2 regions of the Pseudoalteromonas sp. Angola-7 genome follow, and region 1 is predicted to be linked to the other one. Evidence: predicted binding sites of a transcription regulator. Region 1 holds the regulator's gene; the other holds the start of a gene.
The links. The regulator LexA, encoded in region 1, represses DNA repair genes until DNA is damaged. The targets are predictions, from matches to a motif close to TACTGTATNNNNATACAGTA.

Region 1 (4,217 bases):
AAAAGCTCCAGTTGTTCATTCTGGGCAGTGCCATATCTGGCGCGCCAATCATGAGCGGTACCATCCAGTTAGCAAGTCCCGTAAAGGCTGGCATTACAGCACCAAACACCATAATTAAACCGTGTACTGTGGTCATTTGGTTAAAAAAGTGTGGGTCTACCAATTGTAATCCTGGCTGAAATAACTCAGCCCGAATAACCATGGCCATTGCACCGCCAATTAAAAACATAGTCAGCGAAAAAATTAAGTACATGCTGCCAATATCTTTATGGTTTGTTGTGTATAACCAACGCTTAAAACCTTTGGCTGGGTGATGGCCGTGGTGAGCGTCATTGGCGTTAGGTTGTTCTACTATGCTACTCATTAGTTCGCCTCCGCATCAAGTGCTGCCTGAATTTCACTAGGTTGGATGACATCACCCGTTTCATTACCCCACGCATTACGTTTATAGGTAATTACCGCTGCAAGTTGTTTAATTGAGAGCTGCTTTGCAAATGCCTGCATTGCAGTTCCTGGGCGGCCATGAATCACTACATCAATGTGATCTTTTATATCACCCAAAACAATGGGGCTGCCTTTTAGCGCAGGAAATACGCCCGGTAACCCCATACCAGTAGGTTGATGACACGCAGCGCAACTTGCCATATACACTTGCTCACCTAGTGTCATTAGCTCTTCTTTAGGAATTGTTGTCTCAAGCAATGCGGCATCAGCAAGTGCGGCTTTTTGCTTAGCTTGCTTAGCATCTGCAAGCCATGCGTTAAAGTCCTCTTGCGATTTAGCTTCAACCACCACGGGCATAAAACCATGATCTTTACCGCACAGCTCTGCACACTGCCCTCGGTAAATACCTTCTTCGTTAATGTTGGTCCACGTTTCGTTGATAAACCCCGGATTGGCATCTTTTTTAACGGCAAAATCGGGGACCCACCAAGAGTGAATAACATCATCAGAGGTCATTAAAAAACGCACCTTTTGATTAATTGGCAGTACTAAAGGTTTATCAACCTCAAGTAAATAATTAGGGTTTTTATTAGCAAGGTTGGCTATTTCGTCTTGAGGGGTAGATAAAATAGAGTAAAACTCTACGTCTTCGCCCATATATTCATAATGCCACTTCCACTGTGACCCTGTAATTTTAATGGTTAAGTCAGCCTTACTGGCATCTTCCATCGCAATGAGGGTTTTAGTGGCAGGGATTGCCATGGCAATTAAAATAACAAACGGAATGGCAGTCCAAAGAATTTCTACTTTGGTACTTTCATGAAATTGGGCAGGAACTGCCCCTTTAGATTTACGGTGATGAATCAGTGCCCAAAACATTATTGCGAACACTATCACCCCAATCACACAACATATTAAAAATATGGTCATGTGTAGCTGATATACATTATTACTTATATCGGTTACGCCCTTGCGCATATTGTATTGGCTATTAGCCAGCACTTGCTGCGGGAACATAATCAACACAAGCCACAAGGTAGAGGTTAGTTTACCCATGTGACGGCTCCTTTGATGCTATTGCGAATGCAAAGCGAAGAGGCATACGGCTTAAACGCCAATTCGTTATTTTTATTTTTTAACCAATCTTATTTTTGATTGGTATCGCTAGGACAACAAAAGGTTTGTGTATATTGTGTGTTCTCATAACTAAAAAGCTGTGAGTTATTGTTAGTCCAGCACATTAATGATTAGCTAAAAAACGTACAACAAGCAAGTTTTAGTATAAAAAACAATCAAGTGATATTTTAAAATTGACTAAATGACGGCGTATTAAATTGTTATTTAACAGCCAAGATACGAGCAAAATTAAGGGATGTAACACGCTTAGGAAGATAAAAGTATGAGTGAAAAAAAGTTTACAGCCTAAATAATTTTAGGGCGTTTTGAGATGGCGGAAGGTTTGTTTTTAAAACAAAAATGCACACTAAAAAGTGCGCATTTATAAATATTAATTAAAAATCGTTAAAAATTACATCCAGTCGGCATTTCTTATTACGCCAACAGCTAACCCTTCAATATTAAACGATTCGTTTTCAAGGTCTACCTCTATAGGCGTAAACTCTTCGTTTTCGGCGTGCAATAATACTTTTCGGCCTGCTTTTTCTAGGCGTTTTACGGTTACGTCTTCATCTACTCGTGCAACCACAACTTGGCCGTTTTCTGCTGTTTGAGTACGATGTACCGCAAGTAAGTCGCCATCCATAATACCTATATCTTTCATACTCATGCCGTTAACACGCAGTAAAAAGTCGGCGGCTGGTTTAAACATAAGTGGGTCTATTTTACAGTGACTCTCAACATGTTCTTGCGCCAAAATAGGCGAACCCGCTGCAACTCTACCTATTAATGGTAGACCTAGTTGCTCAGGCTCCTCTTCTTCAACCAATTGAATACCACGGCTTGCGCCTGGTTTCATTTTAATAACACCTTTTTTGGCAAGCGCTTTTAAGTGCTCTTCTGCGGCATTGGCACTTTTAAAACCAAGTGTTTGCGCAATTTCGGCACGTGTAGGAGGCATACCAGTGTCTTTAATAAAAACTTTTATTAGTTCGAGTATTTGAGCTTGGCGTTTAGTTAATGGTCGCATACAACTGGTTTTCCATACAGTACATTTAACTGTGAGTATATACAGTTAAATAAAAATCGCAAATTTAAATTGTGCTTTAAAATAGCTAAATACACCGCACCTGGATAAATTTTAGGTAATTACAGACGTTCAGTATTTAAAATGCTATAAATTTGCTTTCAATATAAAGGAGTAATTATGAGTATTTGGCATCAACCCATCACATTAGAGCTTTGCAAACAGTTAGATGAGGGAATAAACGGCCAAGGCACGCTGATGAAAACCATGGGCATAGAAATAACCGAAATAGGAGATGATTACCTAGTGGCTACCATGCCTGCTATTCCTGAGCATCATAATCCTATTGGTATGGTACATGGTGGCGCAAATGTGGTACTTGCCGAAACCGTAGCAAGCTACGCCGCTAACTTTGTAGTGGACTTTACAAAATTTTATTGTGTTGGACAGGAAATTAGCGCCAGCCACTTAAAGGCCTCTCGAAATGGCACTTTAACCGCCGTTACTCGTGCATTTCATATTGGTAAGCGCAGTTCTGTATGGGAAATAAAAATAACCAATAGCCGCGGCGAGCTTTGCTGCGTATCAAAAATGACCGCAGCGGTTGTCGAGCGCAAATAATTAACTATGGCTACTTTTCGATAGGGTAAATCGTTATTTCCATACCAGCGCCAATGGCAGATATACGTAGCAGTGTATCTGCATGTAGAGCTTGGTTAAAACACTTAGGTGACGTGCCCGACTCAAAGCCTATATCAAACGTTCTGCGCGAACAGCTTAGCCACTGCTTAAGCGCATTACGTGAACACGACTCTATTAATTCACATAAGTGGTTGATTGCTTTGTCTGGCGTGGTTATATCACCTGAGGCTTCAATACGCGCCAATTGACGATATTCGTCTTTGTCATAATGCAAAACCATCGCGTTTTTCTTTAAGTCTGCCACTAGGGCGCTAATATCTTGTTTAGACTCAAGCTCTAGATCTACATTTAAAAATTGAATTTCCGACATTGTCTGCTTTTTACCCTCTTATAGTTTCATCGCAAACTTTAACGCAGTTTTACTTTTATACCAAATCAACTAAGCGCTAAACATGGCTTTATTCATAGAAAATACCTGTTTAAACGCCATTGGCACCTAATTTGCCTTATAAAACGGGTTAGGCTAATTACGCTTAATTTTACCGTTTATGTATAAAAGTTATACACACTCTGTGTAATTAAACGCTTCAGGAGGACAATTATGGTAGATCATGGCCCGCAAATTAAAAACGACGATCAGTACGATGCGCTTCGAGATGAAGGCATGAGCAAACAAAAAGCCGCGCGCATTGCTAATAGCAATACTCATAAAACCGCTGTCAAAGGCGGCAAAGCCTCAAAGTATGAGCAGCGCACTAAAAAGCAGCTGTACAATAAAGCTAAAGAGCTCGGCATTAGTGGCCGCTCTAAAATGAGCAAACAAGGGCTAATAAATGCCTTACGTGAGCATTAAACACAGCCTCACTGATTTTTTAACGCTCCTTTTTATTATTTTTATAAAGTTAGAGTAAGCTTATGAATAACTGCGACAAAATGCCGCAGTAAAAGCATGGGCTGCTGTAATACACTAACGCAAAAAATAATAAGA
Region 2 (4,217 bases), on a different contig from region 1:
TAGCACAAAGCATAGCGCAAAAAAGTAGCGCGTTTATTGCCGCAGATAGAGTACTGGCAAGCGCCCATGAGCTAGATACGGCGTTTATTAGCAAAGCCAAACAAGAAAACTTACAAACTGCGCAAATGATCTACTTTGATACCATGTTATTTGCCAACGACGAGATGCAATTTACCTCGGTAAAAGCGGCGTCTAACGAATACCCGTTAAAAGGCGAGTTAAAAGTTAAATCATCTTTGCTTGGCGAAACTCAAGTAGCGCAGGGCGGCCCAAAGCCTGGCAATGTGTGGCTAAGCGAATCGGTTTTTTACAGCTTAAATATTGATATTGGCAGCCAAGTAGAGCTAGGCGCAGCAGTATTTAATGTAGAAAAAGTGGTGGTTGAAGAGCCAGATGCGCCGTTTAATGTATTTTCGAGCAGCCGCAGAGTGCTTATAAATATTGCTGATGTTGCAAAAACTGAGGTTATTCAACCTGGCAGCCGAGTAAATTATCGCCAACTCTACGCAGGCGATGAATCAGATATAACCCGGTTTTATGAATGGTTAAAGCCGCAAATGGCGGAAAATCAACGTTGGTATGGCGTAAAAGATAGGCAATCACCCATATCAAATAGCTTAAACCGTGCAGAAAGCTTTTTATTACTGGCCGGTTTGCTGGGCATTATTTTGGCTACGGTTGCTATTGCTGTGTCGGCTAAGCGTTATTGTGAGCGCCAATACGACCCCGTAGCAATGATGAAAACACTTGGCGGAAGCCGTGCATTAATTCGTAAAATATATTTTATGCACTTACTCATGGTGTGTGCTTTAGCGGTTATTGTGGGATTAGCCATAGGTTACGGATTGCAAGAAATAGCCACTGGTTATTTAGCAAAAAGCATGGATATGAGCTTACCTGCCGCCGGGTTTAAACCTTGGCTGGTGGCAATTAGCACAGGCGTTATATGTGCAGTTATGTTCTCTATTAAGCCACTGCTTGATTTATTTGATATTCCACCGCTTAGAGTATTGCGCCGTAATTTAGGCGACAGACTAGCGGTAAGCCGTGTGCACTTAGGTTTAAGCGCGCTTACGGTGTTTTTATTAATGTGGTTATTTAGTAACAACATTAAAATAACGCTTATTTTATTTGTCTCCACGCTTGCTTTGATTGCGGTTTTGTTTGTTATTTCAAAATTAATATTTGGCGGTGGCCGTAAATTAGGTTTAAAACCAGGCAATAGTTGGTCGTTAGCCATTGCCTCTATACAAAAGCGTGCCAACGTAAATGCGGTGCAGCTTATTAGCTTTTCATTGGCGATAAAATTGCTATTGTTTTTGATTGTGCTTAAAAATGACATGATCTCAGATTGGCAGTCTCAATTACCCGCCGATGCGCCTAATGCATTTTTAGTTAATATTACGCAAAACGAACTTGAGCCTGTAAATAATTACCTAGCAGAGAACGATATTTTAGTTTCGGATTTTTATCCAACCATTCGTGGGCGAGTAAATGCGGTAAATGGCGAGCTTGTTGCGCGTAAAGTGTCGTTGCAAGATAACGAGAAAAAAGATGAAGAAGCGCGTTCAGGCATTGGCCGTGAGCTTAATCTAACCTGGCTTGATAATGTGCCAGCCCAAAACGAAATTGTGCAAGGGCAGTGGTTTGGCGAAGGCGCAGTGGGTGAGGCATCGGTTGAGGAGTCTATGTTAGAGCGCCTAGACGTAGAAATAGGCGACACCTTAACATTTTTAATTGGTGCGCAATCATTTGACGCCAAAATTACCAGTGTGCGTAAAGTAAATTGGGCGACGCTAAAACCTAACTTTTTTATTATTTTAAGCCCCGATGTGCTAAAAGATTTTCCGGCAACGTATATTTCATCTGTGCGTATAGAGCCAGAGCAAAAGAAAGCGTTTAGCCAGTTACTGCGCACTTATCCAACCATTACTGCCATCGATGTAGATAACTTTGTTAAGCAAATACAATCAACCATTGAGCAGGTGTCGTTAGCTATTGGCTTTGTGCTTGCTATTGTGGTTTTGTGTGGCGCATTAGTGCTTATATCTCAGGTGCAAGCGAGCCTTGGCGAGCGAATGCAAGAAATAGTAATACTGCGAACTTTAGGCGCCAAAGGGCGGTTAATAAAAAATGCGACGCTTTATGAGTTTTTGCTATTAGGTGGCTTAGCTGGGTTTGTAGCCGCATTATTTAGTGATGTAGCCTTATTGATTGTTCAGCAGCAAATGTTTGACTTAGCCGGTAAATTGCACCCAGCAATTTGGCTAATAGGGCCTGTGTCGGGCGGGGTGTTTGTAGCCGCGCTTGGCTACTTTATGATTGCCCGTAAACTTAAACAAAATACCCAAGGCTTAGTACGTGCTTTAGCCTAAGCTATACTTTTAACGCTGAACGCCCGCACTAAGTTGCGGGCGTTTTTGTTTTTACTCGCCACTGGTAATTTATACAGTGCTCTGGCATTATTACCGTTATTGAAAAATAACAATAATGAGTGTGCTGTTTGGCCATTATTTTAGGGATAGACCCAGGTTCGCGTTTAACCGGTTATGGTGTGGTTGCGCATCAAGGCGCTAAATTTACCTATTTAGGAAGCGGGTGTATTAAATTAGCCGAGCATGAGTTCCCCATACGATTAAAAATGATCTACCAAGGGATCACGCAAATAATAGAGCAGTTCTCCCCCGAAACCTTTGCCATAGAAAAAGTATTTATGGCGCATAACCCGGATGCCGCGCTAAAACTTGGTCAAGCCCGAGGAGCCGCGATAGTGGGAGCCTCTATGGCCGACTTACCCGTATTTGAATACTCAGCCCGGCAAATTAAACAAGCCGTGGTAGGTAATGGCGGCGCCGATAAATCGCAAGTGCAACACATGGTAAAAAATATTTTAAAATTACCTGGCACACCGCAAGCCGATGCGGCCGATGCGCTTGCCATTGCAATTTGCCATGCGCACTCAGAACAAAATTTAATAAAACTAGCGGGTAGCGCAAGCAAAACCGTTAGAGGACGTTTAAGGAAATAAATATGATTGGCCGTTTAAATGGCATTTTAGTTGAAAAGCAGCCGCCCGAAATTTTATTAGAAGTAAGCGGCGTAGGCTACGAAGTACAAATGCCCATGACCTGTTTTTACGACTTACCCAATATTGGCGAAAACGCCATAGTGTACACGCACTTTGTAGTACGCGAAGACGCACAACTATTATTTGGCTTTAATAATAAAACCGAGCGCGCGCTTTTTAGAGAACTATTAAAAGCAAATGGTGTGGGCCCTAAACTAGGCTTAGCAATATTGTCGGGCATGTCGGCGCAACAATTTGTTAGTTGCGTAAACAACGAAGATGCCACAACATTGGTTAAATTACCGGGTGTGGGTAAAAAAACTGCTGAGCGTTTAGTGCTTGAAATGAAAGACCGCTTAAAAGATTGGGGTAACGATTTATTTACGCCATTTAGCGATAATGCCGTTATAGAGCCTCCTAGCGATGCAACAATTGCCAATAATGCTGCAGACGATGCCGTATCGGCACTTGTTGCGCTTGGTTATAAATTGCCACAGGCGCAAAAAGCAGTAAAATCGGTAAGTAAACCCGATATGTCTACTGAGGTTCTTATTAAAGAATCTTTAAAATCAATGTTGTGAGTAACCCATGATTGAAGCTGATCGTTTAATTGACGCGAGCGAAAAAACCAACGAAGACACCATAGACCGCGCAATAAGGCCCAAGCTTTTAGCCGACTACAAAGGTCAGCCGCATGTTAAGCAGCAAATGGAAATATTTATAGAGGCAGCGCGCAGCCGCGGTGAAGCGCTCGATCATCTATTAATATTTGGCCCGCCGGGCTTAGGTAAAACCACGCTTGCTAATATTGTGGCCAATGAGCTTAATGTAAGTATTAAAACCACTTCAGGCCCAGTACTTGAAAAAGCCGGCGATCTTGCTGCATTGCTTACCAACCTTGAAGAAGGCGATGTGCTGTTTATTGATGAAATACACAGACTCAGCCCACAAGTTGAAGAAATACTTTACCCCGCAATGGAAGATTACCAACTCGATATTATGATTGGTGAAGGCCCCGCTGCACGCTCTATTAAATTAGACTTACCGCCGTTTACGCTTATTGGCGCGACAACACGCGCAGGCTCACTTACCTCACCACTAAGAGACCGTTTTGGTATAGTGCAGCGCTTAGAGTTTTACTCAGTAGCTG

Region 2: the regulator LexA is predicted to act here: its motif matches at 2,435-2,454, upstream of ruvC (crossover junction endodeoxyribonuclease RuvC).

What each region holds. Positions count from the first base shown of each region.
Region 1 covers NZ_JAQREL010000017.1:33,258-37,474, reverse strand. The annotation lists gene ctaD (cytochrome c oxidase subunit I) at 1-364, opposite strand, end outside; gene coxB (cytochrome c oxidase subunit II) at 364-1,500, opposite strand; gene lexA (transcriptional repressor LexA) at 1,973-2,590, opposite strand; gene PSH50_RS18160 (PaaI family thioesterase) at 2,768-3,208, shown strand; gene PSH50_RS18155 (hypothetical protein) at 3,219-3,599, opposite strand; gene PSH50_RS18150 (Rho termination factor N-terminal domain-containing protein) at 3,828-4,082, shown strand.
Region 2 covers NZ_JAQREL010000004.1:29,960-34,176, forward strand. The annotation lists gene PSH50_RS07225 (ABC transporter permease) at 1-2,375, shown strand, start outside; gene ruvC (crossover junction endodeoxyribonuclease RuvC) at 2,504-3,028, shown strand; gene ruvA (Holliday junction branch migration protein RuvA) at 3,031-3,648, shown strand; gene ruvB (Holliday junction branch migration DNA helicase RuvB) at 3,656-4,217, shown strand, end outside.